Regions from separate parts of the Serratia sp. CoH_134_PS_4 genome, predicted to be linked through region 4. Evidence: predicted binding sites of a transcription regulator. Region 4 holds the regulator's gene; each other region holds the start of a gene.
What was found. The regulator PhoB, encoded in region 4, activates phosphate uptake and scavenging genes when phosphate is short. The targets are predictions, from matches to a motif close to CTGTCATAAAACTGNCNNAT.

Region 1 (7,932 bases), on a different contig from region 4:
ATTTTGTGACAACTCGGTCAACGCGTGGTGCGTTTCTTCCGAGATACGTTTCTGCATGTCGCCGAGATTAACGTCGATCAGGCCGGTGTACAGGTCGGAATAGTTAACATCTACGTGGATCAGGGAAACTTTGGCGTTGTACGGACGCGCCATAGATACGGCTTTTTCCACCAGGATTTTGCTCTCTGGTGATAGGTCTACCGCGATCAGAATGTGTTTGTAAGCCATGAGAATACTCCTTCCATATAATGCCGATTAAAAGGTTAGCAGGCATTCAGCGTACCAGCCTGGCGCTTCAGGTTTACCTGCATTTTATCATTCAGATAACGTAATGATATGTTGGGGCGATCACACTGCATCGCATCAAAAAATCTCTTTATCTCTACTCAGTCAGTTGTACACCCACCAGGCAGGAAATCCTATCGCCTATAGGGCTGCGTGAAGGTTGACCGATTGAAATATAAGCATTCTTGAACAGAGTATAGCCCTAAATACCCCTTTGGGCAGAAGAAAAGACCGTCAGCGTCTGTCAGGGCGGTTATGAGTTATAACCCATCGGCAGATGACAAAATGGCGGGTTGCGGTAAATTTTATCTACTGCTCAGGCCAGTTTGTGTTTCGTTAACCTACAATAATGACTATGGGCCTTATCATTTCCCCTCTGAGCTAAAGCTGCGCGATAGGTATCCGCATGGCGATAGGCTGTCTCCAGAGGCGGTGGGTTATGCGCGGCCTGTGCGGTGACAAGGGGATCGGAGCGGTAGGCTCCAGCAGTAATGCGTGTATAGAGGTAGGGCAGTTGGACCCGGCGGAGCGCCGTGGATAACAACGCCTTGAGGAGGCAATCATGATCAGTACCGTCGCGCTGTTTTGGGCTCTGTGTGTGGTGTGTGTGTTAAACATGGTGCGGTATTACTCTTCTCTGCGTGCGCTGCTGGTGGTTCTGCGCGGCTGCGACCCGCTGCTGTACCAATATGTCGACGGCGGCGGCTTCTTTACCGCTCATGGCCAGCCGAGCAAACAGATAAGGTTGGTGCGCTATATCTTCTCGCAGCGCTATGTCGAGCATCATGATCCGGAATTTATTCGCCGCTGTGAGCGGGTGCGCGGGCAGTTTATGTTGACGTCCGCCCTGAGCGGGCTGGTGTTTATCAGCCTTATCGCGCTGATGATCTGGTATTAAGGCCGTTTGTTTTCCGCGTAGCAGACAAAGAAAAGGCGGCCACCAGGGCCGCCTTTCTCATGGAGCAAACTGCTTAGATCAGCTTAAGTGCCAACCAATACAGTGAACCGGAAAGCAGTATCGAGATCGGCAAGGTCAGTAACCAGGCCAACAGGATGTTCTTCACGGTTTTGCTTTGCACGCCGCCGCCGTCCACGATCATCGTCCCGGCAACCGCCGAAGAGAGTACGTGGGTAGTGGACACGGGCATGCCGGTATAGCTGGCAACACCAATCGACAAGGCTGCGGTCATCTGAGCCGACACGCCTTGGGCGTAAGTCATGCCTTTCTTACCGATTTTCTCGCCAATGGTGGTCGCCACACGCTGCCAACCCACCATGGTGCCGAGTGACAACGCCAGAGCAACCGCGACGATAATCCAGATCGGTGCATACTCAACGGTTTGCAGCAGATCCTGACGCAGGTTTTTCAGGAAACGTTGGTCCTGGCTTGAGGTTTCAGGCAGCTTAGCGATCTTGTCTGCAGTATCCGTTACGCACATCAGCAGGCGACGCAGATGGCTGCGCTGATCTACCGTCAGTTGATCGTAACTTTGCAGGTTGTTCAGCAAGCCGGAAGCAAGCTGAATCGCCGGCATAGCGCGGGCACTGTCACAGTGGAACTCGGCGGGTTTATCCGACGATACGTCCTCGTCCGGGCTTGGCACCAACGGAGTGAGAGCGACCACGTGCGACAAGGCATCACCGTGCTGTTGGTAATATTGCTGCAGGTGGGCAACGGCATCACGTGTACGGGTGATGTCATAGCCGGTTGCATTCATATTGAGCACGAAACCCGCTGGCGCCACGCCGATCAGCACCAGCATAATCAGGCCGATACCTTTCTGGCCGTCGTTAGCGCCATGCGAGAAGCTGACGCCAATAGCCGACAGGATCAATGCGATGCGCGTCCAGAACGGCGGCTTACGTTTGCCGTCGACCTTTTCACGTTCCGCAGGGGTCATGTGGATACGCTGGCGTTTCTTGGTGCCACTCCAATAGCGGCGCAAGGCAAACACCATCAACCCGGCGACCATCATGCCGACCAGCGGCGAGATGAGCAATGACAGGAAAATACCAATCATTTTCGGGACGTTAAGCGCATCCACCACCGAAGTGTGTGTCATCAGTGCGTTGGTCAAACCCACACCAATAATTGCGCCAATCAGCGTATGGGAGCTGGAGGCCGGCAGACCGAAATACCAGGTGCCGAGGTTCCAGATGATAGCCGCCAGCAGCATGGAGAACACCATGGCTAATCCGTGTGCTGAACTGACGTTCAACAACAGATCTGTTGGCAACAGATGAACAATGGCGTAAGCAACACTCAAACCGCCGAGCATAACGCCAAGAAAGTTAAACAAACCAGCCATCACGACCGCAAGTTGCGAGCGCATGGCACGGGTATAGATTACTGTAGCAACCGCATTGGCCGTGTCATGAAAACCATTGATGGCTTCATAAAACAACACGAACAACAATGCGAGAATTAACATCAGGCCGGTATGGAAATCCAGGCCAGCGAACAAATGCAGCATAAGCGTTACGCCAGTTTGTGGACATGAACGCCGCGCATTATCAGTGACAACCGGGGCCGGGGAAAAGGAAAATATGACGTTTTTTTGATTTAGATATGACGAAACGATGGCACCGATATGACAAAGATATGAAATATCAGCGCGTTATGCTGTCTGGCTCGTTGTAATATTTTCTTACTATGGCGTTGCCGGCGTCATGGCTTTACAATCTGCCGCCGTAAAGTTGCCGGTTACCGGTGGCGAAACGGCGTAATATGGCGGCCTTTTGTCGCGATTGTGGTTTTTACACCCAAAATAATTGGAGCGGCAGCTTCAAGTATGCAGGGGATATTCAGAGAGGCGCAGGTGGAACAGTTTGATGTCGTGGTAATAGGTGCGGGCGCAGCGGGTATGTTTTGCGCGGCTCAGGCAGGGCAACTGGGTTGCCGGGTGCTGCTGCTCGACAACGGCAAAAAACCGGGGCGTAAAATCCTGATGTCCGGCGGCGGGCGCTGTAACTTTACCAATATGTACACGGAACCGGCCGCTTACCTGTCGAATAACCCACATTTCTGTAAGTCGGCATTGGCGCGTTACACCCAGTGGGATTTTATCGATCTGATCAACCGCTATGGCATCGCCTATCACGAGAAAACGCTGGGGCAACTGTTCTGCGATGACTCGGCACAGCAAGTGGTCGAACTGCTGGTCAAAGAATGTGAGTTGGGCCAGGTGACGACCCGTCTGCGCAGCGAAGTGCTGAGCGTGGAAAAAACCGCGGATGGCTTCGAGTTGACGCTGAATGGCGATAAAGTAAGTGCTCGCTCACTTGTAGTGGCCAGCGGCGGTCTGTCGATGCCGGGCCTGGGCGCTTCACCCTTTGGCTACAAGTTGGCCGAACAGTTTGGCCTGAAGGTGCTGCCAACGCGCGCCGCGCTGGTGCCTTTCACGCTGCATAAACCGCTGCTGGAGCACCTACAGACCTTGTCCGGTGTGTCTGTGCCGGCGGTGATCACCGCAGAAAACGGCGTCAGCTTCCGAGAAAGCATTCTGTTTACCCATCGCGGCCTGTCTGGCCCGGCGGTGCTGCAGCTGTCCAGCTACTGGCAACCTGGTGAGTTTGTGAGCGTTAACTTACTTCCTACGCTTGATTTGGCGGGCTTCCTCAATGAGCAACGTCAGGCTCATCCTAACCAAAGCCTGAAGAATACCCTGGCGCTGCACCTGCCAAAGCGCTTGGTGGAGTGTTTACAGACGTTGGGGCAACTGCCGGAAGCCACGCTTAAACAGCTAAACCCGACGCAGCAGGCTGCGCTGGTGGAAACATTACAAAACTGGCGTGTACAGCCTAACGGCACCGAAGGTTATCGCACGGCGGAAGTGACGCTCGGTGGCGTAGACACCAAAGCGCTCTCTTCCAAGACCATGGAAGCTGCCAAGGTGCCGGGTCTGTATTTCATTGGTGAAGTGGTGGATGTGACAGGGTGGCTGGGGGGATATAACTTCCAGTGGGCCTGGAGCTCGGCCTGGGCCTGCGCTCAGGCGCTGGCGGCGGTGCAGCGACAACAAAGCCGTACGGAGCATGAAGGCTGATAATCAGGCACTACTACATTCCCCCTGTGATAAACGTGGTTATGGCGTGATGTTTTCTTCACAAATGCGTAAGTATGATCGCGATCAGTTTGAGAACGGCCTGGACACTTCAAAAATGCCGATCGATCAGGCGTCATTCAAAGGTGTCTTTAAAAAAGACTCATCTAATACTTCAGTATTACCGGATAGGCTAAGTTAATTTTTGATAGCTTATCCGGGGGCTAAGTAGGTATTTCGCCCTTGTGCAACGGACGCTCAGCTATCGATTTTCTCGGGCAGTGACACCAGCAAGACATCGGTTTTGGCATTGTTAATCAAATGACGGGATGTCGGCATGAGTCGGCTCAGGAAATTATGCCGATGCCCGCAGATCAGCAGCTCGATATGTTTTTCAAACAGGATTTTTTCGATTTCCCGATTAAAGTCACCGACGACCTCCAGTGCTTCGACAATCGAGGACGTATCATAGCCGCCATCGAGTAGAAATTTCTTTAACAGGTTAACGTCATCGTTAATCACCCGAGTTTGAAAGCTATCCAGAGGATCGATAACCACGCCAGAATACAGCTCACTGACATCGACGCCGACATGCACGACATACAACTTCGCCTGAGTGGCATGGCTGAGAGAAAGGGCGCGGTCGAGCAGTTTCTTGTTGTTGTCTTTTAAGTCCAATGCCACAAGTATATTTTTATAAAGCATACGGCTCTCCTTTTCTATTCTGATTGTCTTGATAATAGCGTCTACCCAGAAGGGTTTTAAATCAAACCTGAATAACCGGTCAGGGTAACGACTTTTTTATATTAATGTGGTCGTTGAATTTAAAGGTTAACAATGTTTATTATCAATCGTCGAAAGCAAAGTCATCGAGAAGCGTAACATCAAAGGAGGCGATTATCCGTTAATCCTAGGTAGCTGGCGTTAAGTATGCAATTTGTGAATCCAATTTTCTGGTTTTGGGGGAGTGATGACTTCCGACTTTTGCTCCCTCATTTTTTTAACGATAAAATTTATTATTAACATGATGCCAACAACATACTGAAGAGGAAATAAGATGAAAGATTTGCTGGATAAATGCAGTGATAAAGGGTGTTCCATTGATATGGGCTCGGTACTGGACAACGAGAATTGCACGGTGACCGTCACTAACCATTTCGATACCTATGAGCAGGCCATGGCACACTTTGAGGAGATGGAGATCCGTGCCAACAACGTGGCATCTGAAAAGTACCCCTGCCATTTGTCTCATACCGTCAAGATATTGAATAAAAAGTATATTGCCAGGATCGACATGACGTTTTCCTGCCAGGCAGAAGCGATTATCTTTGAGTTGGAGATGCAGCATCGTATCCACGACTAATCCCGCCGTTTAATTTTCCAGGTTATGAAATCATGAAAGATATGACAATAGCGATCGTCATTTGTGAGAGAGAACTGACTCGTTTTATTCAGGGGCGAATTTGCGACATCAATCAGGGGACGGAAACGCCTCGTCTGGCGGTGGCTTTTATCCAGAAATACGGCAGAGGCATGGCCGATGCATTGTCATCGGTCTATGGTACGGCGGTCGCGGGTGAAAGCATTATGAAAATAACCGAAGGGAAGTTAAGCCTGATAGACCCTGACTGGAGTGAACATAATAAAGACAGGTTTTGTGCACGCCCAGCAGATCTAAAGTTAACCCCTCCTTAATTTATAGACAAAATACCGGGAAGGATAATGCAATGGATTATGCTGTTGCTGGCCATATTATTTGAGGTGATGGGAACCATTTGCATTAAATACGCGCAGGTCTATCAGTGCGATAAACTTTACCTTATTACATTAATAGCGATATGCATTTCCTATTTTTTCTTTGCCAAAGCAATCAGAACCATTCCTCTGGGCATTGCTTATGCCCTATGGGAAGGCATTGGCATTATACTGATCGTTTCTTTGAGTTATCTGCTGTTTCATGATTCGGTATCGCCCCTCAAGCTATTGGGTTTTTTATTCATTATCTGTGGTATTGCCTGTCTAAAATGTGGGGTAGTCAAACCTGCCGCGAGCCGTTAAGCCTTGTGCGTCGAGAGAAGAATGCTGGTTTCGGTGTTGGAAATGCCATCGATGCGGCGGATGCGGCCCAAAATTTTATCGAAATTCTCCAGGCTGTCGGTGCGGATTTCCACCAAAATATCCCATTTACCGTTGGTCGTATGCAGGGTGAAGACCGACGGTTCGATACGTAATTGCTGCAACACACTTTGTGCACGGGTGCCTTCAACGGCCACAGACATCCAGGCGCGAATGCGGTTATGTTCCACGCCTGGCTTTATGCGGATGGTGTAGCCGGTAATGATTCCCTGCGCTTCCAGCGCCTCAACTCTTTTTTGTACCGTAGCGCGCGAAACTCGCACCTTATTGGCGATCTCGGTGATCGAAGCGCGGGCATTTTCACGCAGCAGGGCGAGGATCTGGCGGTCGGTGTCATTCATGTTGTCAAAGTGTCACAGGTTGGTGTCGGTTTGTAAAAATATAGAGCAATTTAGCCAGTTATCACACTGTTTGGCGTCAAATTGATTTTCCATAATGGGGGCGCATTTTCATCCCCGATCCCAGTGAGAAACAGCATGCAAACCACCCAATCCGTTTTTATGGTTCGGCCATCTGGCTTTGCCGCCAATCAAGAAACCCGGCACAGTAATTTCTTCCAGAAAAACGCGGTGAATCATGAAGATCACGCGGTGGGAGCCTTAGCTGCCTTTAACGGTTATGTCGACGCGCTGACGCAAGCTGGCATCGAGGTGACGGTGATAGAGGATACTGGCGGACAGGAAACGCCGGATGCGTTATTCCCCAATAATTGGATTGCACTGCTGGCTGACGGCAGCCTGTACACCTTTCCGATGGAAGCCAACAACCGACGACGGGAGCGTCGCGAGGACATTATTGAGCAGCTCGCCAACGATTTTAAGGTTGAACGACAGATTGATCTTTCGGCCTACGAGCTGACAGGGCGTTTTTTGGAAGGCACCGGCTCGCTGATCCTGGATCACGTTCACAAGCTGGCTTACGCCTGTCTGTCGTCACGAAGTTCGCCGGACGTAGGGCGCGAATTTGAGCACCACTCCGGCTACCGGATTATCTGGTTCGACGCTGCAGACCGCCTCGAGCGGCCCATTTATCACACCAACGTGATGCTGAGCGTCGGCGCGCAATATGCCGTTGTTTGCCTTGCCAGCATCCGCGACCAAGCGCAAAAAAGCGTGCTGATCGCCACGCTGAAGCGCAGTGGAAAAACCGTTATTGACGTCAGCTTCGCTCAGATGGAGGCCTTTGCCTGCAACGTGCTGGAACTGCGAGCCAAAGACGGCCACCCGGTTTACGCCATGTCGACCCGGGCGTGGGCCAGCTTCACGCCACAGCAGCAAGCGCTGATCGGCGGCTATGCCCGCCTGGCGTTAGGGCCGATCGATATCATTGAAGATCTCGGCGGCGGCGGGGCGCGCTGCATGTTGGCGGAGATTTTCCTGCCAAAGAAGCTCTCGCTGGCCTGAGCCGGCCCGTACTCAGCCTAATCCCAATTGATTGAGCAACATTTTGTTCAGCTCGGTGCTCTTGT
Region 2 (7,932 bases), on a different contig from region 4:
TCATCGGCATCAGGTTGGACGTGCTCAGGGAATGCAGCAGATCGAACAGCGAACCGTTTTTCAGGAACTTGCCGGAGAACGTAGCGAACGGGCCAAACAGCAAGACACGCTTGCCATCCAGCATGCGGGTATCCAGGTGTGGAACCGACATCGGTGGTGAACCTACGCTGGCCAGGCCATAAACCTTGGCCAGGTGTTGGTTAGCGATGTCCGGGTTAGTGGTCACCAGGAACTGACCGCCGACCGGGAAAGCACCATAGCCGTCTGCTTCAGGAATGCCGGTTTTTTGCAGAAGGGTCAGGGACGCGCCGCCTGCGCCGATAAACACGAACTTGGCATTCACAGTGGTTTCTTTACCGTCACGGTTCAGATCGGCCACGGTCACGCGCCAGGTGTTGTCGGCGTTGCGCTTAATGTCGCGGACTTCATGGCTCAGGTTCAGCTTGAAGTTTGGATTTTTGGTCAGCGTATCCACCAGTTGATGGGTGATCACGCCAAAGTTCACGTCGGTGCCCAGCGGCATACGGGTCGCAGCAATTTTTTGCTTCGGATCGCGACCGTCCATCACCAGTGGGGCCCACTGTTTAATTTGGTTGGCGTCTTCTGAGTACTCCATACCACGGAACAGGGTGCTGTGTTGCAGCGCTGCATAGCGTTTGCGCAGGAAGTTGACGTTATCGTCACCCCAAACAAAGCTCATATGTGGCACGCTGTTAATAAAAGATTTTGGATCTTTCAGGACATTATTTTTCACCTGATAAGACCAGAATTGACGAGAGATTTCAAAAGACTCGTTTACCACCACGGCTTTGCTGATATCAATGGTGCCGTCTTTTTTCTCTGGGGTGTAGTTCATTTCAGCGAAGGCTGAATGGCCTGTCCCGGCGTTATTCCAACCGTTGGAGCTTTCTTCTGCCACACCGTTCATGCGTTCGTACATGTCGATGGACCAGTTTGGTTCCAGCTCATGCAGGTAAGTCCCCAGCGTGGCGCTCATGATGCCGCCACCGATCAGTACCACATCAACGGTCTTATTCTCTTCTGCTGCGGCCTGTTGCGTAACGCCAAACAGGTTCAGACAGAAAATCAGGACGAGTAATTTTCTCATTAAATTAAATCTCTTGTGTGTAAATTCTACTCATTGCAGGTGAAAGAATTTATCGGGAGCTACCCTGGAAATAAGTAAAACTAACCCGCCCGGCAAAGCCGAGTCGCAGTGATAATGTCTTTTTGTTAATCGTTTTTTTTAACGAAAAGTGGATTATTACAGGCTGTCTGGGGACAGGTTGTTCAACTCTGGTTACTGAGGGGATATTATTGTTTGCAATATTGTTAAAAACTACTTTTGTAATTAAAAAAAGCGGATTAAAGGCAGGAATAATTCATTTGGTATTTTTATTTAAATATAACCGCTATATTTGCAGGGTTTAATTGTCGCTGATTTAAACGATATTTCGTTATCATCGCATATCGATGGAATACCCGCGATATATTTGCAGTTATACCGGATTGGGGGGGCGCATGAATTAATCGGGGCGAATATATTCGCCCCCTGCGGCTGCCTGGGTGATGAATGTTAACGCGGTTGCCAAACGCCGCTGGCAGCCGTGTCGGCGATGTAGGCGCTAAAATCACGCGGCGCACGCCCCAGACTGCGCTGAATGCCGTCGGTCACTGAAGCGTTGCGCCCGTCCAGTACGGTGCTAAATAGATATTCCAACAGTGCGATCATTTCCGCCGGTAGTTGCGCTTCCCGCAGGTAGCCGACGTAATCGGCGACAGGCACCTGCTGGTAGTGGATCTCGCGTCCGCTGGCAAGGGCGATTTCGCCAACCGCTTGCGCAAAGGTCATCAAACGCGGACCGCTCAGTTCATACAACGTATTGCTGTGGCCAGGCTGGGTGAGGGCCGTGACCGCAGCGTCGGCAATATCTTCTGCATCAATAAAAGGTTCGGGGATCTCACCCGGCGGCAAGTAAACCTGGCCATTTAGCAGATCGTCGAGGATAAAACTCTCGCTGAAATTTTGCATAAACCAACTGGCACGCAACACCGTCCAATCTGCACCGCTGTTTTTAACCACGTCCTCCGCTTGGCGAGCCTCGTCTTCACCCCGGCCACTGAGCAGCACAATTTTTTGCACGCCACGATTTACTGCCTGTTGGCAAAAGTGCTCCAGGGTATCGATGGCGCCCGGCACGGCGAGATCGGGTTGGAAACTGAGGTACAGCTTTTTGACGCCTTGTAAGGCCGTGTGCCAGGTGGTGCTATTTTGCCAGTCGAAAGGAATGGCTGCACGACGATGCGCTGCGCGTACGGGTATCTCCAGCTGTTGTAACCGTGCTGCTACGCGGCTGCCAGTTTTACCGGTCGCGCCTAAAACCAGAATAGGTGACCCGTTTTGGTTGGTGTTCATGGCGTTGCTCCAAATGTGAGTATTACTCATGTTTTGTAAATATGATAAACCCTCGTATTATTGTCAAGGCAGTTTTTTGTTCAAAGGACGATGCATGATGAATGATAAGCAAAAAAAATCGCCCGCATTGCGGCGTAAACCCAGCCAAACGCGTAGCCGGGAAAAGGTAAAATTGATTCTGGATTGTGCGACTGCACTGATCGCCGCGCAGGGCAGCGATGCAATGCGCATGAGTGAAGTGGCGCAGAATGCCGGTATTTCTATCGGGGCGTTGTATCAGTATTTCCCGGATAAAACGGCGATCGTCCGCGTGTTGGCACAAGGTTATAACCAGGAAGCGCGTGAATGTATTGAACAGGGGCTCGTCCAAGTCCAGTCGTTACCCCAGCTAATTGAAGCGTTTAACTGCCTGATCGATGAATATTATGCGTTGTTTCTGGCTGAACCTGTCATGCGGGATATCTGGGCAGCGACACAGGCCAACAAGACTCTGCGCGAAGAGGAAGTGGCGGAAAGCCGGCTGAACGGGGCATTGCTGGCAGCGGCGATACGTCGACTGCGACCGCAAGCGGATCCTGCATCGGTTGAGCATGCTGCCTTCTTGTTGATGCATTTGGGGGAAGCCACGATGCGGCTCGCGGTGAGTACCGGCCCGGATGAGGGCCGCGAGTTGGTGGCGAGTTATAAACAGATGGCGGCAAAGATGCTGGCAGATGCCTAAAGCTTGTCTTGCACCAATGCCTGATTCCACTCTTCAGCCAGCAGAGCGTAAATCAGCTCATCACCCCACTCACCGTTGAAGCGATCATTTTGTCGTAGGTGCGCTTCTTTACGCATTCCCAAACGTTCAACCACGCCGATCGAGCCGCGATTGGCGGCATCGAGACGGGCAAAAATACGGTGAAAACCCACTTGGTTAAACCCGCGCTCCAGGACTGCCCGTACGGCCTCAATGGCATAGCCCTTACCCGCATAGGCCGGGTTGAAGATATAGCCAATCTCTCCTTGTAACGCGGCGCGATTGGCCAGCTTTAACAGGACTTCACCGATCAGATCGCCGCTGTCTTTCACCGTGACGGCACAATAAAAAACGTCGCCGTCTTTGCTAAAGCGCGAAGCCACTGCATCGGCAAGCAGGTCGGCCAGTTGCGCGTCGTTGGGTGTTGGCGCGTACAGGTACCGATAAACCTCTGGCAAGCGATGGTAAGTTGCATAGGCATCGAGATCGGCAGGCGTAAAGCGGCGCAGTTGCAGACGTTCTGTGGCGAAGGGCAAGGTGATCACATTCAAAAATAGTTCCTTATTGTTGGGCAGGCTGACACCGGTTTTTCAACAAGCGGGGTAACAGTTTTTGCAGGGTTGGACCAGCGGTCATGATACTCAGAGCAGTCACTTGCAGCTCAACGTTGCCGGGAGTGATCAGGCCTTCGAGAATGAGGCTTAGCCTGCCTGATATCACAGACAGAATCAAAACCGATTTTCACCGAGAGACGGCATGAAAGCAAACAAGGAACCAGCCCAACGGAGTAACGCCATAAAGAGTTCTTCTCATAAGCGAAAATGGCGCTTCAATATAGCAGCCGCAGGGGGGTTTTAAAGGGTAAAGGCCCCATTCACCGCCTGAAAGACAAGGGATGAATGGGGGGCAGATTTAACCAGCCACGGGCTTACTTAATCGCCATGGCGTCACGCATGGTATAGAACAGATCGGTTTGATCGGTTAGCCCAACCACGTTGGCGGCATGTGGGCCGTAGGCGGCGACCCGCAATTGTGTGCCGGTGTGCCCCTGAGAATCTTCTTCTGAATTCCCGTAGCTGATGGTCATTGGCGCACCCTCTTTGGTGGTCAGCATTTGCGTCAGGCCGGGGGCCTTGGCATCGGCAGCGATAATCTGGCTGGAGTGGGCATGGTCAGCGGTGACGATCACCAGGGTATTGCCATCGGCACGGGCGAATTCCAGCGCTTTTTGTACGGCCTCATCCAAATCGACAGTTTCACCAAATTGACCGCATGGGTTAGCGGCATGATCTTGCTTGTCGATCGACGCCCCTTCAACCTGCAAGAAGAAACCGTTTTGATTGGTTTTCAGCAGATCGATAGCTTTTTCTGTCATGGCTGCCAGCGTTGGGATATCCGCAGTGCGTGCCGGGTTGTTTTCGCAGGTTACCGCCGGTTTGTCGATATTGCCGTGATAGGTGGCTTTCGGCCCTTGCCAGCGAACGGGCATATTACCGCCGGAAAACAGCCCCAACAGCGGTTTTTGCTGATTAGCCACGCTCACGGCGTTCAGGGCATCGAGGTTCTCAACCCATTGATAACCAAGTGCCGTTGCTTGGTCTTTCAGTGATTTTCCTTTCCACTCGCCGCTTTTCGCGAGCTGATTAAAGGATTTGGCACCTCCGCCGAGCGTGACGTCGGCGCGGGCTTTGAGTAACTGCTCACTGATGGAACCACGGCCACCGTTTTCCAGCGCGTTGGTTGCGCATTTTTCGCTGGTCTCTTCCGGGCCGTAGCATTTACGCGAGGTAACGTGAGAAATTTGTGCTGCCGGCGTAGCGTCTTGCAGTTCGGCAGTAGAGACGTTGCCCGTGGCTTTACCCGCAGCTTTGGCAATCTCTAACAGCGTCGGCTGATCTTTACCGTTGACGTCGACGCCGAGAGCCCCGTTATAGGTTTTAACGCCACTCGACCATGCGGTCGCTGAGGCGGCGGAGTCGGTGACATAGTCGGGTTTGTGGGTTTTTTTATCGAGTGAGTAATGGGTATATTGGCCGGTCAGCGGCAGGGCATCGATGCCTTTAAAATAGCCGCCTGCACCTTCGGCATAGTTACGTGCCGAGGTAATTTCAGAATCACCCATGCCATCGCCGATCAGCAAAATCACGTTTTTGGCCGTTGTGTTGGACAGTGACGCTTTCAGTGCCGCGGTTTGGTCGCCGCTCAGTCGGCGTGCGCCACCAGGCTCGACGATGTCGCCGCGTGCTGCACGCTCGGAAAGGCTTGCGGTATTGACGGTGGTGTCATCGGCGAAGGCGGTGGCACACAGTAAGGCGGATAACACGGCACTGGCGATCAGGGAAACGGAATGTTGCATGGGGGAAAGCTCCTTGTCGTAATATAACAACATAATTAGCATCAATTTGTTACGTAAGGAGGGTAGAGCAGGTGCGTGACACTTTTATGACGGGAGTGAGAATGGGATAGCCGGGCGGCTATCCCAGGCAATAAATTATGCGTTGCGGGCGGGGATATTCAAACCGCGCTGCACTGCCGGGCGTGCCAGGCCACGCTCCAGCCATTGTCCCACGCGTGGGAAACTGTCGAATTCAACCAGCTCGCGGGCTTCATAGAAGCCGATCAGATTACGCACCCAACCCAGCAGTGAAATGTCGGCGATGCTGTAATCCTGGCCCATGATCCAATCACGGCCTTCCAGTCGGCTTTCCAGCACGCCGAGCAGGCGCTTGGATTCATTTGTATAGCGTTCTAATGGGCGCTTATCCTCATATTCGCGGCCGGCGAATTTGTGGAAGAAACCAAGTTGACCGAACATGGGGCCGACCGCCGCCATCTGGAAGAATACCCACTGAATAGTTTCATAACGCAGGGCAGGATCTTGCGGCAGAAACTTCCCGCTTTTCTCCGCCAGATATAACAGGATGGCGCCGGATTCAAACAGGGCCAGCGGTTTGCCATCAGGACCATCGGGATCGATGATCGACGGGATTTTGCCGTTCGGATTCAGCGACAGAAATTCCGGTGTCCATGTCTCGTTCTTGCCGATATCAATCAGGTGCGGTTCATAAGGCAGACCTATCTCTTCCAACATAATGGAAACCTTGACGCCGTTGGGCGTAGGCAGAGAGTAAAGTTGTAGCCTTTCAGGATGCTGGGCGGGCCAGCGTTTGACGATCGGGAATTGGGTTTGATCGATCATGAAGAGTCCTCGGGTTGACGTTGTGCTTTCTCAGTATTGCAGCAAAGCTAACGCGGCGCAGGGTTAGAGCGTGATATCAAAATGTGCTTTCAGCACTTTTTTACCGGCGGGGGTGAGTTGCAATTCGCGGCTATCGAGTTGGCGTCGGATCCAACTGCGTTCGATAAATGTATTGAGCAACGCGGCACCCAGTGCGCCACCAAGATGGGCTTTACGTTCGCTCCAGTCCAGACAGCCGCAGGCGAAACGCCGCCGGGAAAGTGCCGCAGAACAGTCAACGCCCAACTGAGTTAAAGCCGTCCGGCCCATATCACTCAACCGGTAATGTTCGTCGCCTTCCAGCCAGCATCGCTGGTGCAAACGATCGTGCAATTTTACCGCGATTTCACCGGCCATATGGTCATAACAGGTACGGGCGAACTGCAGGGACGTTGGGGTACTGCTTTTTACGATGGGTTTTTCGACACCGGCCAGCGCCATCAGCGTTTCCAGCGCGGCTGCGACCGCCGGCCCGGCCAGACGGAAATAGCGATAGCGCCCCTGCTTGATACACAGGATCAATCGCTGCTCCAGCAGGCGCGCCAGATGGCCGCTGGCGGTAGAGGCCGCCACTTCAACCGCCGCACTGAGCTCCGTTGCGGTGTAGGCACGCCCATCCATCAGCAGGCACAGCATACGTGCCCGGGTTCGGTCGGCAATGGCGGCAGTCAGCGCTGCCAAACGGTCTTCAATATGGATGTCATTCATACTTCGAGCTTAGGCGAAGTATTGCAGTCAGTCTAGCGCTAGGATGTGTCTTCACACCGGCCTGGCGTGAGGGAGAACCTCATGGCAGTTTGCCGTGAATTTACCTCTGACAGGAGCACATTATGATTGCCGTTATTTTTGAATTGCAGGCTGCCGACGGGCAACGTGAAACCTACCTTAATTTGGCTGCCGAACTGAAACCGCTGTTGGCGGAAATTGACGGGTTTATTTCCATTGAACGTTTTCAAAGCCTGGCCGATCCGCAGCGGTTGCTGTCGCTTTCCTTTTGGCGTGATGAGGCGGCAGTTCAACAGTGGCGCAACATCGAACAGCATCGGGCTGCGCAGGCGCGTGGGCGCCATGACGTGTTGGCGTACTATCGCCTGCGGGTAGCAGAAGTGGTGCGCGATTATGGCCTGGATCAGCGGGAACAGGCCCCTCAGGACAGTCGCGGCTATCACGTTGGTTAAAAGCCCGCCTGAGCGGGCTATCAGGGCGCGATTATTTGGCTTCGCTGCCGACGTTCATTGCGCCAGCGTAGTTTGCCCCCATGCCCCAACTGGCGCCATGTTCACTGGCAATCTTTAAAACTCCGCCGGCCGTGTTTTTGTGGCTCCAATCCTGCTGCCATTCCAGCATCAGCGCCACCCAGTTTACCGGTGTGGCTCCGGCCTGAATCAGTCGCTGCATCGCATTGTGTTGAGTATCTGCGGTGATATCCCCGGTGACGTCCGACAAAATGTAGACTTCGTAACCTTCTCCCAGTGCAGACAGCGCCGGCAACATGACGCAACTGGCCGTCCACAGGCCGCCAATAATGATCTTCTTGCG
Region 3 (7,932 bases), on a different contig from region 4:
ATGCTAAAGGTAAACTACTGAAAGTTTGCCATTGTTAACTCTTAAGCGTTAGACGTACAGTTTAATTTACGTGGCTGGTTGCCTTTGCTGCCACTGTGACCAAGATCAATATTTGCCTGAAACTCGCTAAAAAAATTAAATTTGTTAGCTTATGCCGCCATAGAGGGCTGCTCGCCGTTCTGGCCGAATTTCGAGCCAGAACGGGACGCTGTGACGAGTTAATACGTTAACGAAGATAATGAGAAAAATAGAAAACTTTCACCTGCTGGTGATGCTTACCCTGTTGGTGGCTGTCGGTCAGATGGCACAAACCATTTATGTTCCCGTTGTTGCTGATATTGCCAAAGATCTGTCGGTGCGTTCAGGTGCAGTACAGCGCGTGATGGCGGCATATCTGATGACCTATGGCTTCTCGCAACTGATTTACGGCCCGCTGTCTGACCGTATTGGCCGCCGCCCGGTGATCCTGGCTGGGATGATGATTTTCATGATCGGTGCACTGGGCGCATTGTTGTCCAACAGCCTGACGATGCTGGTTGCTGCCAGTGCTATTCAGGGGATGGGTACCGGCGTGGCTGGAGTGATGGCACGTACCATGCCACGTGACCTGTATGCTGGTACATCACTGCGATACGCCAACAGCTTGCTTAACATGGGTATCCTGGTGAGCCCACTGCTGGCGCCGATCATCGGTGGGGCATTGGCGATGGTCTTTGGTTGGCGTGCCTGTTATGCCTTCCTGCTGGTGCTGTGTACCGGTGTCGCTTTTGCCATGTTTCGCTGGCTGCCGGAAACCCGACCGCAGCAGACCGAAAAGCGGCGAATGCTGGCGAGTTTCCGCAAGTTGTTGGGCGATAGCACCTTCAGTTGTTATTTGGTGATGCTGATCGGTGCACTGGCGGGGATTGCCGTGTTTGAAGCCAGCTGTGGCGTGCTGATGGGGGGCGTGTTGGGCTTGAGCGGTCTGACCGTCAGTATTCTGTTTATCCTGCCTATACCGGCGGCATTTTTTGGTGCCTGGTACGCCGGTCGAGACGGCAAGACCTTCCACAGTCTGGTGTGGCACTCCGTCATCAGTTGCCTGTTGGCAGGTCTGATGATGTGGATCCCCGGGTGGTTTGGCGTGATGAATATCTGGACGCTGATTGTGCCGGCTGCATTGTTCTTTTTCGGTGCTGGCATGATGTTCCCGCTGGCCACGACGGGCGCGATGGAACCTTTCCCTTATCTGGCTGGGGCCGCAGGCGCGTTGGTCGGTGGCATGCAAAATATGGGTTCTGGCCTGGCGACCTGGCTTTCTGCCATGTTGCCACAGACCGGGCAGTTCAGCCTCGGTTTGCTGATGTTTGCCATGGCACTGTTGATTCTGCTTTGCTGGTGGCCGTTGTCGAACCGAATGCAGCACCAAGGTCATACCGCATAAAACGAGCAGGGCGCCATCGGCGCCCTGTTTCATTACAGCAGGAATTCGTGCAGTGCCGGGTCTTTGCGATCCAGATAATGGGTTGAACGAATGCGGCGAATGGTGCGTGATTTACCGCGGATTAACAGCGTTTCCGTGGTGGCCATATTACCTTGACGGCTGATCCCTTCCAGTAGGTCGCCTTTGGTGATACCGGTCGCGGAGAAAATGACGTTGTCGTTGCGCGCCATGTCATCGAGCATCAACACCTTACCGGCTTCAATCCCCATCTCTTTGCAGCGTGCCAGTTCTTCTTCGCCGATGCGGCGATTCTCGGCACTTTCCCCCTTCACCTGGTGGCGTGGTAACAGCCGTGCCTGCATATCACCGTCCAGTGCGCGGATGACCGCCGCGGAAATCACCCCTTCAGGTGCGCCGCCGATGCCATACATCACGTCGACTTCGCTGTCAGGCATACAGGTCAGGATAGAGGCCGCCACGTCACCGTCAGGGATGGCAAAGACGCGGACCCCGAGCTGTTGCATGTGCGCGATAACGCCGTCGTGTCGCGGCTTGGCCAGCACGATCACTGTCAGCTGCGACAGAGGTTTACCCAACCGTGCTGCTACATTCTGCAGGTTCTCTGCCAGTGGCAATGTGAGATCGATGGCGCCGCGTGCTGCCGGGCCGACCACCAGCTTCTCCATGTACATGTCCGGCGCGTGCAGGAAGGTACCGCGATCGCCTACCGCCAATACCGCCAGCGCGTTGGACTGGCCCATGGCGGTCATGCGGGTGCCTTCGATCGGATCGACTGCGATGTCTACCGCGTCACCTTGGCCACTGCCGACCTGCTCACCGATATACAGCATCGGTGCTTCATCAATCTCGCCTTCGCCGATCACGATGCGGCCATCGATATCCACTTTATTGAGCATAATACGCATGGCGTTGACCGCCGCGCCGTCAGCGGCATTCTTGTCGCCGCGTCCCAGCCATTTGTAGCCCGCCAGCGCGGCGGCTTCGGTCACGCGGGAAAATTCGATGGCTAATTCACGTTTCATGGCAAAACCTGTCTGTGAGAAGGAAGAAAATATCGGCAAAGTTTATCACAGGGGCTACGGGGAGGGCGGTGCAAAAAAAACGCGCCGCCCGAAGGCAGCGCGTGATAGGGGTTAACAACGCAGAGCGACGTTAATCGTGTTCTTCCCATGCTTGTGCACGGGCAACCGCTTTTTTCCAGCCGCTGTAACGGAAGTTACGTTCGGTGGTTTCAATGCTCGGACGGAATTCGCGCTCGATAACCGCCTTGCTCTTCACCTCATCCAGGTCATTCCAATAGCCGATCGCCAGACCCGCCAGGAAGGCTGCGCCCAGTGCAGTCGACTCACGCACTTCAGGACGCTCTACACGGGTGCCGAGGATGTCAGACTGGAACTGCATCAGGAAGTTGTTAGCAACGGCGCCACCGTCCACACGCAGCGATTGCAGGCGGGTGTTGGAGTCAGCCTGCATGGCATCCAGCACGTCGCGCGTTTGGTAAGCGATAGACTCCAACGTTGCACGGATGATGTGGTTGCTGTTCGCGCCGCGAGTCAGACCGAAGATTGCACCACGGGCATACGGGTCCCAATAAGGGGCGCCCAAACCGGTGAAGGCTGGCACCACGTACACGCCATTACTGTCTTTCACCTTGGTGGCAAAGTATTCGGAGTCGGCTGCATCACTGATCAATTTCAGTTCATCACGCAACCATTGAATAGACGCGCCGCCGATGAATACAGCCCCTTCCAGCGCGTAGTTCACTTCGCCGCGTGGACCGCAAGCGATAGTGGTCAGCAGGCCGTGGTTAGAACGTACCGCTTCTTTGCCGGTGTTCATCAACAGGAAGCAACCGGTGCCGTAGGTGTTTTTCGCCATGCCCGGTTGAACGCACAGTTGGCCATACAGCGCCGCCTGTTGGTCACCCGCGATGCCGGCGATTGGAATACGTGTACCGCCTTTACCCCCGATGTTGGTCTGGCCGTACACTTCCGAGGAAGGGCGGACTTTTGGCAGCATGGCACGCGGGATATCCAGCGCTTCCAGCATGCGCTCATCCCAGTCCAGCTCATGGATATTGAACATCATGGTACGCGAGGCGTTGGTGTAATCGGTCACATGCACCCGCCCTTGGGTCATTTTCCACACCAGCCAGGTATCGACGGTACCGAACAGCAGCTCGCCGCGTTTGGCGCGTTCACGGGCGCCTTCTACGTTATCCAGGATCCATTTAACTTTGGTGCCGGAGAAGTACGGGTCAACCACCAGGCCGGTGTTGTGACGGATGTACTCTTCCATGCCATCGCGTTTGAGCTTCTCGCAAATGTCAGCGGTACGACGGCATTGCCAGACGATGGCGTTATAAATTGGCTTACCGGTCTCTTTCTCCCAGACGATGGTGGTTTCGCGCTGGTTGGTGATGCCGATACCGGCGATTTGATCGGAATTGATGTCGGCTTTCGCCAGCACTTCTACCAGCGTTGAGCTCTGCGATGACCAAATCTCCATCGGGTCATGCTCAACCCAGCCCGCTTTCGGGTAAATCTGCGTGAACTCACGCTGGGATACCGCAACAATATTGGCATCGTGGTCTAGCACTACGGCACGTGAACTGGTGGTTCCCTGGTCGAGCGCGACAATGTATTTTTTTTCTACAGTCATGATTTTAGTCCTGCTGTTGTTAACCGTTTTAAACTGTGCCAATCACGCTTTACGCTGCTGAGCCTTGGCGGCGGGTTTTTCTTCTTCTACGCAAACGTCACACGGCAGATTGCGGCCAATGAGCATGCGGTAGCCGAAGGCACCCAGGCAGGCCCCGATGATTGGACCAAAAATTGGCACCAGGAAGTACGGAATATCACGTGCACCGGTGAAGGCCACTTTGCCCCAGCCCGCCAGATAAGCGAACATTTTAGGACCGAAGTCACGCGCCGGGTTCAGAGCAAAGCCAGTCAATGGTCCCATAGAGGCGCCGATCACGGCAATCAGAATACCAATTAACAGAGGGGCCAGTGGGCCACGCGGAATGCCGTTGCCGTCGTCGGTCAGCGCCAGGATCAGGCACATCAGAATTGCGGTAATCACGGTCTCTACCAGGAAGGCCTGGCCGACAGAAATGTGCGCGTTAGGATAAGTGGAGAAGATGCCAGCCAGGGCAAGGCTTGCATCACTGCCGCGAACCATATGATTGGCTGCTTCAAAGTCGTAGAACAGGTTGTAATACAACCCGTAGACCAAGGCTGCTGCGCAGAAGGCTCCGGCGATCTGCGCGACAATGTAAGGAAGTACTTTGCGTCCGTCAAAGCAGGCGAACAGCCACAGTGCGATGGTGACTGCCGGGTTGAGATGCGCACCGGAGATGGCAGCGGTCAGATAGATAGCCATGGCAACGCCGAGGCCCCAAATGATACTGATTTCCCATTGGCCGAAGCTGGCGCCAGCCAGTTTCAGCGCGGCAACGCAGCCTACGCCAAAGAATATCAACAGGCCGGTGCCGAGGAACTCAGCGATGCACTGGCCTTTTAGGGTCGGACTGGTGGTTTGGCTCATAATGTTGTTGTCCTGCAAAACGGCGGTTATAGGTTTATAGGCTCAGCGAGCGTATCGATTTGGCCTATGGGTACAGTTTTTTCATCTCGTCCAATTATTAATTGAGGACGTGATGTAAATTTATCGTTAACGAACATAAACGAGAAATAGCGAAATCAAAATGTGTGTGCTTCGTCATAAAATTGAGCGAATTCGCGTCGTTCTGTGTTCTTTCTGCGCCATAAAAGTGTGATCTGACCAGTGCTTTCGCCACCGATTGTTAACAAACCGATTTTGCGGGCTGCGGGTATTTTCAGTTTTTGCTGATGGCGAAGGCAGGAAAATTGCAACAGACTGCGCGATGAGCCGGATGTTGCTAGACAGTCGGGGACAGGCTACTTACAATCGTTTTTATCGAAAGAAGCGTTTTATCGGGACAGGCGCGTTATTTTCAATAAAAGCGTGTGTCACTTGGCGCGATGCATATTCGCAGCAGTTGCAACCTGAGTTGCGGCCGTTACCTATAGATGTACGCCTTGCTATCATGAGGGGACTGAAGCATGTCATTTGAAGTATTTGAGAAATTGGAATCAAAAGTTCAGCAGGCGATCGATACCATCACCCTGCTGCAGATGGAAATTGAAGAGCTGAAAGACAAAAACAATACTCTGTCTCAGGAAGTTCAGGCTGCCTCTGGCAACCACGAATCGCTGGTACGTGAAAACCAGCAACTGAAAGAAGAGCAGCACGTATGGCAAGATCGCTTGCGCGCGCTGTTGGGCAAAATGGAAGAAGTCTGATTCCGTATTGCACGATCGAAAAGGGCGCCTTAGGCGCCCTTTTTCATATCTGAAGATTACTCGATGTCGAGCGGGTCTTCAGACAGAATAATACCGGTATTGTCGGCGTACAAATGGTCACCGGAGAAGAACGTCACACCGCCAAAGTTAACGCGGATGTCGCTTTCACCAATGCTTTCACTGGCGGCGCCGACAGGAATGGCTGCCATCGCCTGAATGCCGATATCCAGTTCTTCCAAATCGTCCACCTGACGCACGGCACCGTAGACCACGATGCCTTCCCATTCGTTCTGGGTTGCCAGACGCGCCAATTCTGCATTGATCAGAGCACGGCGTACTGAGCCGCCACCGTCAATCACCAGAACGCGACCGCGCCCGTTTTCTTCAAGTAGCTCGAATAACAGGCCGTTATCCTCAAAGCATTTCACCGTAGTGATTTGCCCGCCAAATGAAGTACGCCCGCCAAAATTGGAGAATAGAGGCTCAACTACGTTCACCTCTTCATGATAGATGTCGCAAAGTTCGGAAGTATCGTATTTCATAGGATTTTACGTCTGTTTGCCGCTGGAATAACCAGTATATCCCTTTATTCGCCCTGTTGGCAAAATCATCAGTTCGATGTCTAACTGAGCACCACGCCGATAGCGAACAGCACATTGGCCAGAAGAGCTGCCTTGACCATGTGTTCCAGCATCGGCCGCATACCGGCTGGTGTTGGATCGCGCAGCACGCGCAGGCCATGGCGTACCAAGAGGGGGATCGCCAGCACAAACAGCCAGCCCCACAGGCTATGCAAATTAAGCAGTGTGAACAGCGCGAAGCAGGCTACGGCCCCGATCAGCAACGCGACGTGGTAATAGCGCGCATTCTGTGGCCCAAGGCGTACCGCCAGGGTATTTTTACCGTTGGCACGATCGCTTTCGATATCGCGCAAATTGTTGATGTTGAGCACTGCGGTTGCCAGCAGGCCGCATGCGGTGGCTGGTAGCATCACAATACTGTCAAACGTGTGGGTTTGCAGGTAGTAGGTACCCGCTACGCTCAGCCAACCGAAGAATACCAGCACCGAGATGTCGCCTAGCCCCAGATAGCCATAGGGTTTGGTACCGACGGTATAGGTAATGGCTGCGACGATAGAAAGCCCACCCAGTACCAGGAAGCCCACGACGTCGCTGGGTTGTTCACAGGCGACGGCGATCAGTGAACAGCCTGCGATGGCGATCAACACCACCGTCACCACCAGAGCGCGTTTCATCTGCGCTTGGGTGATCATGCCTTTTTGCATACCGCGTAGCGGCCCGATGCGGTCTTCTTTGTCGCTGCCTTTTACCGCATCGCCATAGTCGTTCGCCAGGTTGGAGAGAATTTGCAGTAGGCCGGCGGTCAACAAGGCCAGCAGTGCGACGCCAGGTTTCAGGCTGCCTTGCCAGGCGGCAATGGCGGAACCGACGACGATAGATGCAAAGGCCAGCGGCAAGGTGCGTGGCCGTAAACTTTCAAGCCAGGCTCTGGCCGGTGAGGTGGTTGTTGATGAGCTCATTTTTCGCTTCAGAGTAAGTGGCTGTGTCCGTTAGAAATAATTGTGGGAGGCAATGCCTCCCACAGATGACTGACTGGACATGATTGAGCGATTATAGGATAAAACGACTCAAATCTTCATCTGCTACCAGTTCATCCAGATGATTACGTACGTAATCCGCATCAATTGTAATGGATTGACCGTTAATTTCACTCGCATCATAGGAAATATCTTCCATCAGACGCTCAAGCACGGTGTGTAAGCGACGTGCACCGATGTTTTCGGTCGTTTCGTTAACCTGCCATGCGGCTTCAGCGATACGGCGGATGCCTTCAGCGGTGAATTCGATATTCACGCCTTCAGTACCCATCAGCGCTTTGTATTGCTCAGTCAACGACGCGCTTGGTTCGGTCAGGATACGCTCGAAATCTTCAGTGGTCAGCGCTTGCAGCTCAACGCGGATTGGCAGGCGGCCCTGCAGTTCCGGAATCAAGTCTGATGGGCTGGCGGTCTGGAACGCACCGGAAGCGATAAACAGAATGTGATCGGTTTTCACCATGCCGTGCTTGGTAGAGACAGTGCAGCCTTCCACCAGTGGCAGCAGGTCACGCTGCACGCCTTCACGAGACACGTCAGGACCG
Region 4 (7,932 bases):
GCCAGACGACGTTCGAAGACGTCATTGACGCTCAGTTCGTTAAGCGTTTCTTTGTCCTGTTGTTCAATCGCCTGGCGGCGCTGTTCTTTACTGCGGCGCAGCAACACCACCTCTACGGGCAGTTGATCGGCCAGCAGTTGGATACGGCGCTGAATGTCGCTGAGATAATCCTGCGTAGCGACCTCGATATCCAACCACACCGGCAACTCACCTTGATAATCGGCGAACTGCCGTAATTGGTGCTCGATCTGCGCTAAATCACCCTTAATAAGCTGCATAGGTTGGAAGCTGGGAATGTCCAGCGTACTGACCTGTTGCAAAGCACCTGCGGAGAAATCCACCATGAACACGCTTTTTGCTTTGCCCAATTCGTCGAAACTGAGTGGGATCGGCGAACCGCTGTAGCGAATGTGCTCGGATTTTGCGACGTTCTGCGCACGGTGAATATGCCCCAATGCGATGTAGTCGGCCGGTGGGAAAGCTTGCGCCGGGAAGGCATCCAGCGTGCCGATATAGATATCGCGCACGGAATCGGACGTGGTGACGCCAACCGTTGTCAGGTGGCCCGTGGCAACGATAGGCAGTGCCAGGCCGAGCGCGTCGCGGCGTGCACCGGCGGCGTGATAAAGCGTCTGGTAATGTTCTGCGATGGCCTCTTGCAGCGCCTGCTGTTTTTGCACGCCTGACTCACCGGCTCGGCTGGTAAGCAGATCTCGTGGGCGTAAGAACGGGATGGCGCACAGCACGGCGCCCGGTTGGCCGTCGCGTTGGTTCAGGACCACGATTTGCTGTTCGGTTTCAGCCTGCGCGTTGGCGATCACCGTCGTATTCAGGCAGGAAAGCAATTCACGCGACTCATTTAAGGTCGCCACGGAATCGTGGTTACCTCCCAGCACCACTAATTGGCAGCCGGTATGTTGCAGCTCTACCACGAAGCGGTTGTACAGTTCGCGGGCATAGCTGGGTGGCGAACCGGTATCGAACAGGTCCCCGGCGACGATCAGTGCATCCACCTGATGTTGCTCGATTTGGTCTATCAGCCAGCGCAGAAAAGCCTGGTGCTCGGCGGCACGGCTTTTGGTGAAAAAGTACTGGCCAAGATGCCAGTCAGAGGTGTGGATCAGGCGCATGACACTCCCGGGGCGATAAGCTAATGGCGGTGATTATAAAGGGCACCGCGGCGGCTGTCGTGACGGAATCATTATGACAACTGAATGATTTTTCTTTGACGTTGGAAATAATCGCTATGCTTACTGCCTATAACAGGGTGTTCTTTTCATAAAAGTGTCATAAAACTGACGCATAATGGCGCCCGCAGATAGCTAACACATTGGCAGGATTGACGATGGCAAGACGCATATTGGTGGTGGAAGATGAAGCGCCGATCCGTGAGATGGTGTGCTTTGTGTTGGAACAGAATGGTTACCAACCGTTGGAAGCCGAGGATTATGACAGTGCCGTGACACGCCTGTCTGAACCGTTCCCTGATTTAGTGTTGCTCGACTGGATGTTACCCGGGGGATCCGGCATTCAGTTTATCAAGCATATGAAGCGTGAAGCGCTAACCCGCGATATTCCGGTGATGATGCTGACAGCGCGTGGTGAAGAAGAAGACCGGGTTCGTGGTCTGGAAGTCGGTGCGGATGATTACATCACCAAACCGTTCTCGCCGAAGGAACTGGTGGCACGTATCAAGGCGGTAATGCGCCGTATTTCACCCATGGCAGTGGAAGAAGTGATTGAAATGCAAGGGCTGAGCCTGGACCCTTCCTCACACCGCGTGATGGCTAACGAGCAAGCGCTGGATATGGGGCCGACCGAGTTCAAGCTGTTGCACTTCTTTATGACCCACCCTGAGCGAGTTTATAGCCGCGAACAGTTGCTTAATCACGTCTGGGGCACTAACGTTTATGTGGAAGACCGCACCGTTGACGTGCATATCCGCCGACTCCGTAAGGCGTTAGAGACCACTGGTCATGACAAAATGGTTCAAACCGTTCGGGGCACAGGCTACCGATTCTCAACGCGCTACTGATCGCGCCGCGCTGGAGAATATGCCGTGTTAGAACGTCTATCCTGGAAGAGGCTGGCCCTGGAGCTGGCCCTTTTCTGCCTACCTGCCTTATTACTGGGGCTGATTTTCGGTTATCTGCCCTGGTTGCTGCTTGCCTCCGTGCTGGCTGCGCTGGTGTGGAACTTCTACAACCAACTTAAACTTTCTCACTGGCTGTGGGTTGACCGCAGCATGACACCGCCACCCGGGCGCTGGAGCTGGGAACCGCTGTTTTACGGCTTATACCAGATGCAACAGCGAAACCGTCGCCGACGTCGTGAGCTGGCGTTATTGATCAAACGTTTCCGCAGCGGCGCAGAGTCACTGCCTGATGCGGTGGTGATGACGACCGTTGAAGGTAACATCTTCTGGTGTAACGGGTTGGCGCAGCATCTGCTGGGTTTCCGTTGGCCTGAAGATAACGGCCAACACATCCTGAACCTGCTGCGTTATCCGGAATTCAGCCACTATCTGCAACAGCAGGAGTTCTCTCGACCGTTAACGCTGCAGTTGAACAATGAGCATTACGTTGAGTTTCGCGTGATGCCGTATTCAGAAGGGCAACTGTTGATGGTTGCGCGTGACGTTACACAAATGCGTCAGCTTGAAGGCGCCCGGCGCAACTTCTTTGCCAACGTCAGTCATGAGTTGCGTACTCCGCTGACGGTATTGCAGGGCTACCTGGAAATGATGAGCGACGAAGAGCTGGATGGTTCACTGCGGGGCAAGGCGTTGGGCACCATGCAGGAACAGACTCGCCGCATGGATGGTCTGGTCAAGCAGCTGCTGACACTGTCGCGTATTGAAGCCGCGCCAAATGTAGAAATGAACGAGCGGGTCGATATTCCGTTGATGCTGCGAGTGCTGCAACGCGAAGCGCAGTCATTGAGCGGCGGGAACCATGAGATTACTTTCCGGGTGAACGAACAGCTTAAGGTTTTTGGCAACGACGACCAGTTGCGCAGTGCGGTATCCAACCTGGTGTATAACGCTGTGAATCACACGCCAAAGGGCACCAATATTGAGGTGAGCTGGCAACAAACGCCAAGCGGCGCGCAGTTCCAGGTCAGTGATAACGGGCCGGGCATCGCTGCAGAGCATATTCCACGTCTGACCGAACGTTTTTACCGCGTTGATAAGGCGCGTTCACGCCAGACTGGCGGCAGTGGGTTGGGGTTGGCGATCGTTAAGCATGCATTAAGTCATCATGACGCACGTCTGGAGATCCTCAGCGAACAGGGCATGGGTACCCGATTCATTTTTACCTTGCCTAACCGGTTGATTGTTCCCGCAGCTTTATCAGAGAATGCGGTGAAAAATTAACGCGCGAGAGGCTCAATGATCCGAATTACCCGAGGGCTACTGCTTTGCCTGGTGCTGTTGGCGAGTCGTGGCGCGCTGGCGCAGCCGGACGGCATGCTGTCCGGTAATTTGTCGAGCGTCGGTTCCGATACGCTGGCAAATCTCATGGCGCTGTGGGCGCAAGATTTCAGTCAGCATTATCCCAACGTTAATTTGCAGATCCAGGCCGCGGGGTCCTCTACTGCCCCCACCGCATTGGCGGCAGGGGCGGCGCAGCTTGGGCCGATGAGCCGACCGATGAAAGCGGCAGAGGTTTCGGCGTTCGAACACCGCTACGGTTATGCGCCGTTGGCGGTACCGGTCGCTGTCGATGCGCTGGTCGTGTTGGTCCATCAGGACAACCCTCTGCGTGGGCTTAACCTGCAGCAGCTTGACCGAATTTTTTCCGCCACTCTGCGCTGTGGTGAAAGCCAACCGTTGACGCGCTGGGGGGAACTGGGGCTGACCGGTGATTGGCAGCAGCGAGCCTTGCAACGTTTTGGGCGTAATTCTGCCTCCGGTACTTACGGCTATTTCAAGCTGCGTGCGCTGTGCGGCGGCGACTTTATGCCGCGCGTCAATGAATTGCCCGGTTCTGCCTCGGTGGTGCAGGCCGTTGCCGGTTCACTCAATAGCATTGGTTACGCCAGCATCGGTTTTCGTGCCAGTGGTGTGCGGCTACTGCCGTTGGCTGAGTCTGGTGAAAACTATATCACTCCCAATGATGCCAATGTACGCAATGGCAGCTACCCGCTGTCGCGCTACCTGTATATCTACATCAATAAAGCGCCCAACCAGCCGTTGGAGCCGCTGACCGCAGCCTTCCTCGATCGCGTATTGTCCGATACCGGGCAAGACCTGGTTAATCACGACGGTTATCTGCCGCTGCCCCCCGATACCCTGCATAAAACCCGATTGGCATTGGGCTTGAAATAAGCGCTCCAGAAACACGCATCCTGATTTGGCGCTGCGCGGGCGGCGGCGAAGCGCCGCGTTTTGCAGCGGCTTGCACGCATGTTAAAGGTTGGCAGACAGCCGCAGTGGAATAAGCTGCAAAAACGCCATGAGCCTCTTTTGGCGGCTTTGATAAAGGCTGAAACCCGTTCATACCGCGCGGAAACTGAGTGTTTATTGGCGTTTTCGCGCGGACATTGGCTATAGGTTTCACGTTTTGTGAGATGGTTGCTCAAAAATGATACAAATCATGTATTGTATATTTATTGATAACCACTATGATCGACTGGTGCTTAAAGATTATCTGGTCGATAGCTCTGCTTTTTGTCATGCGTCTTGCCTTTCAACGCTATAAACGTTTAACTTAGGCCTCGTTGTCGGACTAAACCTCCATTTATAACTCTTAAAACTCTGCCCATCATCATGAGTGGTCACTTTCGAATAAGGACAAAACGCCGGAAAAAATGCGTTTTCTGCTCTTATTGGTCTCGCGATGAAATGGCAAGCCGGCAACCGGGTGGGGCATAACGCCACCACGATATCGGGCACTTTTTTTCATTTGAACAGGCAACACGACATCGTATGAGTCATCGTTTAACGTCAAAAGATATTATTGCATTGGGTTTTATGACCTTTGCCTTATTCGTCGGTGCTGGGAATATCATTTTCCCGCCGATGGTCGGTTTACAGTCCGGTGAACACGTCTGGACCGCAGCTATCGGCTTCCTGATTACCGCTGTCGGCCTACCGGTAATGACCGTGATTGCCTTGGCTCGTGTGGGTGGCGGCATTGACGCCCTGAGCACGCCAATTGGCCGTCGCGCGGGTTTGCTGCTGGCAACGGTCTGCTATCTGGCCGTCGGCCCACTGTTTGCTACGCCGCGCACCGCGACCGTTTCCTTCGAAGTGGGTATTGCCCCCCTGACCGGTGATGGCGCCATGCCGTTGTTTATTTATAGCCTGGTGTATTTCGCCCTGGTGATCGGCATTTCCCTGTATCCGGGCCGTCTGCTCGATACCGTGGGACACGTGTTGGCACCGCTGAAAATTGTTGCGCTGGGTGCACTCGGCATTGCCGCGCTGGCCTGGCCTGCGGGTACGCCAATTCCGGCGACTGAGGTTTATCAGAACGTTCCGTTCTCTACCGGTTTCGTTAACGGCTATCTGACCATGGATACGCTGGGTGCGCTGGTGTTCGGTATCGTTATCGTTAATGCCGCGCGTTCCCGTGGTGTTAAAGATGCCGGTCTGCTGACGCGTTATACCATTCTGGCCGGTTTGATCGCCGGTGTCGGCCTGACGCTGGTTTACTTGAGCCTGTTCAAACTGGGTTCCGGTAGCGGCGTGCTGGTTCCTGATGCCACCAACGGTGCGGTGATTCTGCATGCTTACGTGCAAAACACCTTCGGTGGGTTGGGCAGTTTCTTCCTGGCGGCCTTGATTTTCATCGCCTGTATGGTAACGGCCGTGGGCCTGACCTGCGCCTGTGCCGAGTTCTTCGCCCAGTACCTGCCGTTCTCCTATAAGACGCTGGTGTTTATCCTGGGGCTGTTCTCGATGTTGGTTTCAAACCTGGGCCTGAGCCATCTGATTCAGATCTCTATCCCGGTGCTGACCGCGATTTACCCGCCGTGTATCGTCCTGGTGGTGCTGAGCTTCACCCTGCGTTGGTGGCACAGCGCGCCGCGTATCATCGCGCCGGTGATGTTAGTCAGCCTGTTGTTTGGTATCCTTGACGCAGTGAAAGCGTCCACCTTCCAGTCTTTACTGCCGAATTGGACGAATCACCTGCCACTGGCGGATCAGGGGTTGGCATGGTTGCCGCCGTCTCTGTTGATACTGGTGCTGGTCGCCATTTATGACCGGGTTTGTACGCGCACTGAAGTGACCGCGCACTCCTAATCTCCCGGCTAAATTTTGGGCCACGGACTTGTCCGTGGCTTTTTTACGTTTAAAAAACACGGGTTATTTTCATGCAACAACAGTCACCTGCCGTCCCTGCGGCCAATAAGCTAAAACGCGGTCTCAGTACGCGTCACATTCGCTTTATGGCTCTGGGTTCGGCTATCGGTACCGGTCTGTTCTATGGTTCGGCAGACGCCATTAAAATGGCAGGCCCGAGCGTTTTGCTGGCCTACCTGATTGGCGGTATCGTCGCCTTTATTATCATGCGCGCGCTGGGCGAGATGTCGGTCAACAACCCGCAGGCCAGTTCGTTTTCACGCTATGCGCAGGACTACCTTGGCCCTATGGCGGGGTATATCACGGGCTGGACCTACTGTTTCGAAATCCTGATTGTCGCCATTGCCGATGTGACCGCTTTCGGTATCTATATGGGCATTTGGTTCCCTGAGGTGCCGCATTGGATTTGGGTGCTTAGCGTGGTGCTGGTGATCGGCGCCATCAACCTGATGAGCGTGAAGGTCTTCGGTGAACTGGAGTTTTGGTTCTCGTTCTTTAAAGTGGCCACCATCATCATCATGATTGCTGCCGGTATCGGCATCATTATCTGGGGGATAGGCAACGGTGGGCAACCGACCGGGATCCATAACCTGTGGTCCAACGGCGGTTTCTTCAGCAACGGCTTTATGGGGATGATCCTCTCGCTGCAACTGGTGATGTTCGCCTACGGCGGTATCGAAATCATCGGCATTACCGCGGGCGAAGCCAAAGACCCGAAAACCTCGATTCCCAAGGCCATCAACTCGGTTCCGTGGCGTATCCTGGTGTTCTATGTCGGTACGTTGTTTGTCATCATGTCGATCTACCCGTGGAATCAGGTGGGCACTAACGGCAGTCCGTTTGTACTGACTTTCCAACACATGGGTATTACCGTGGCGGCGGGTATTCTTAACTTTGTGGTGATCACCGCGTCGTTGTCTGCAATTAACAGCGATGTGTTTGGTGTAGGCCGCATGTTGCACGGCATGGCCGAACAGGGCCACGCGCCGAAGATGTTCAGCAAGGTCTCTAAACGCGGCATTCCGTGGGTCACGGTTGTGGTGATGATGTTTGCGTTGCTGCTGGCGGTGTATCTGAACTACATCATGCCGGAAAATGTGTTCCTGGTGATCGCCTCACTGGCAACCTTCGCTACCGTTTGGGTGTGGATCATGATCTTGTTCTCTCAGATTGCTTTCCGCCGTAGCCTGAGTAAAGAACAGGTGAAGAACCTGGCCTTCCCGCTACGAGGCGGCGTGTTCACTTCCGTGGTGGCGATCATTTTCCTGGTGTTTATCATCGGTCTGATAGGTTACTTCCCAACGACCCGCGTGTCCCTGTATGCCGGTCTGGTATGGGTGGTGGTGCTGCTGGCGGGCTATTACTTCAAGGTTAATCGCCAGAAGAAATTGACGTTGCTGGCGCAACAGCAGGATTGAACATAAAGACACCGGCCTGGCGCCGAATGCTGGTCACTTAAGGTGTTTTTTTAGCGGGCTCAGCGTTTTTCGGTCGATAAACGAGCAGCGTACCCTGACGCTCATACGCCTCGACCGAGCAAGGGACCGTAAGGCGCGGTCCCTTGCAACCCGCGCCTTTGCCCACTCAGACGGTTGGCTGCGCCAATGGCTCTCACTTCATCA

Region 1: a site for PhoB is predicted at 2,765-2,784, ahead of pitA (inorganic phosphate transporter PitA). Genes of this name have one in related genera too.
Region 2: a site for PhoB is predicted at 5,585-5,604, ahead of phoA (alkaline phosphatase). Genes of this name have one in related genera too.
Region 3: a site for PhoB is predicted at 5,209-5,228, ahead of AC2FCQ_RS19880 (MIP/aquaporin family protein). Genes of this name have one in related genera too.

Annotation. Positions count from the first base shown of each region.
Region 1 is NZ_JBXWKI010000009.1:159,439-167,370, reverse strand. Features, by position in the region: gene uspA (universal stress protein UspA) at 1-228, opposite strand, end outside; gene uspB (universal stress protein UspB) at 848-1,183, shown strand; gene pitA (inorganic phosphate transporter PitA) at 1,257-2,759, opposite strand; gene AC2FCQ_RS15830 (BaiN/RdsA family NAD(P)/FAD-dependent oxidoreductase) at 3,105-4,331, shown strand; gene AC2FCQ_RS15825 (universal stress protein) at 4,587-5,033, opposite strand; gene AC2FCQ_RS15820 (DUF406 family protein) at 5,386-5,691, shown strand; gene AC2FCQ_RS15815 (hypothetical protein) at 5,724-6,023, shown strand; gene AC2FCQ_RS15810 (DMT family transporter) at 6,051-6,386, shown strand; gene AC2FCQ_RS15805 (Lrp/AsnC family transcriptional regulator) at 6,383-6,805, opposite strand; gene ctlX (citrulline utilization hydrolase CtlX) at 6,941-7,867, shown strand; gene AC2FCQ_RS15795 (helix-turn-helix transcriptional regulator) at 7,880-7,932, opposite strand, start outside.
Region 2 is NZ_JBXWKI010000018.1:23,933-31,864, forward strand. Features, by position in the region: gene mqo (malate dehydrogenase (quinone)) at 1-1,108, opposite strand, end outside; gene AC2FCQ_RS21835 (NmrA family NAD(P)-binding protein) at 1,577-2,416, opposite strand; gene AC2FCQ_RS21840 (TetR/AcrR family transcriptional regulator) at 2,514-3,137, shown strand; gene AC2FCQ_RS21845 (GNAT family N-acetyltransferase) at 3,134-3,700, opposite strand; gene phoA (alkaline phosphatase) at 4,084-5,511, opposite strand; gene AC2FCQ_RS21855 (glutathione S-transferase N-terminal domain-containing protein) at 5,647-6,354, opposite strand; gene AC2FCQ_RS21860 (ArsR/SmtB family transcription factor) at 6,418-7,101, opposite strand; gene AC2FCQ_RS21865 (antibiotic biosynthesis monooxygenase family protein) at 7,224-7,571, shown strand; gene AC2FCQ_RS21870 (isochorismatase family protein) at 7,603-7,932, opposite strand, start outside.
Region 3 is NZ_JBXWKI010000014.1:84,651-92,582, forward strand. Features, by position in the region: gene emrD (multidrug efflux MFS transporter EmrD) at 239-1,423, shown strand; gene glpX (class II fructose-bisphosphatase) at 1,456-2,466, opposite strand; gene glpK (glycerol kinase GlpK) at 2,597-4,105, opposite strand; gene AC2FCQ_RS19880 (MIP/aquaporin family protein) at 4,148-4,993, opposite strand; gene zapB (septal ring assembly protein ZapB) at 5,533-5,772, shown strand; gene rraA (ribonuclease E activity regulator RraA) at 5,829-6,314, opposite strand; gene AC2FCQ_RS19895 (1,4-dihydroxy-2-naphthoate polyprenyltransferase) at 6,395-7,312, opposite strand; gene hslU (ATP-dependent protease ATPase subunit HslU) at 7,404-7,932, opposite strand, start outside.
Region 4 is NZ_JBXWKI010000004.1:250,038-257,969, reverse strand. Features, by position in the region: gene sbcD (exonuclease subunit SbcD) at 1-1,130, opposite strand, end outside; gene phoB (phosphate response regulator transcription factor PhoB) at 1,346-2,035, shown strand; gene phoR (phosphate regulon sensor histidine kinase PhoR) at 2,060-3,376, shown strand; gene AC2FCQ_RS09525 (PstS family phosphate ABC transporter substrate-binding protein) at 3,392-4,330, shown strand; gene brnQ (branched-chain amino acid transport system II carrier protein) at 4,931-6,250, shown strand; gene proY (proline-specific permease ProY) at 6,322-7,728, shown strand.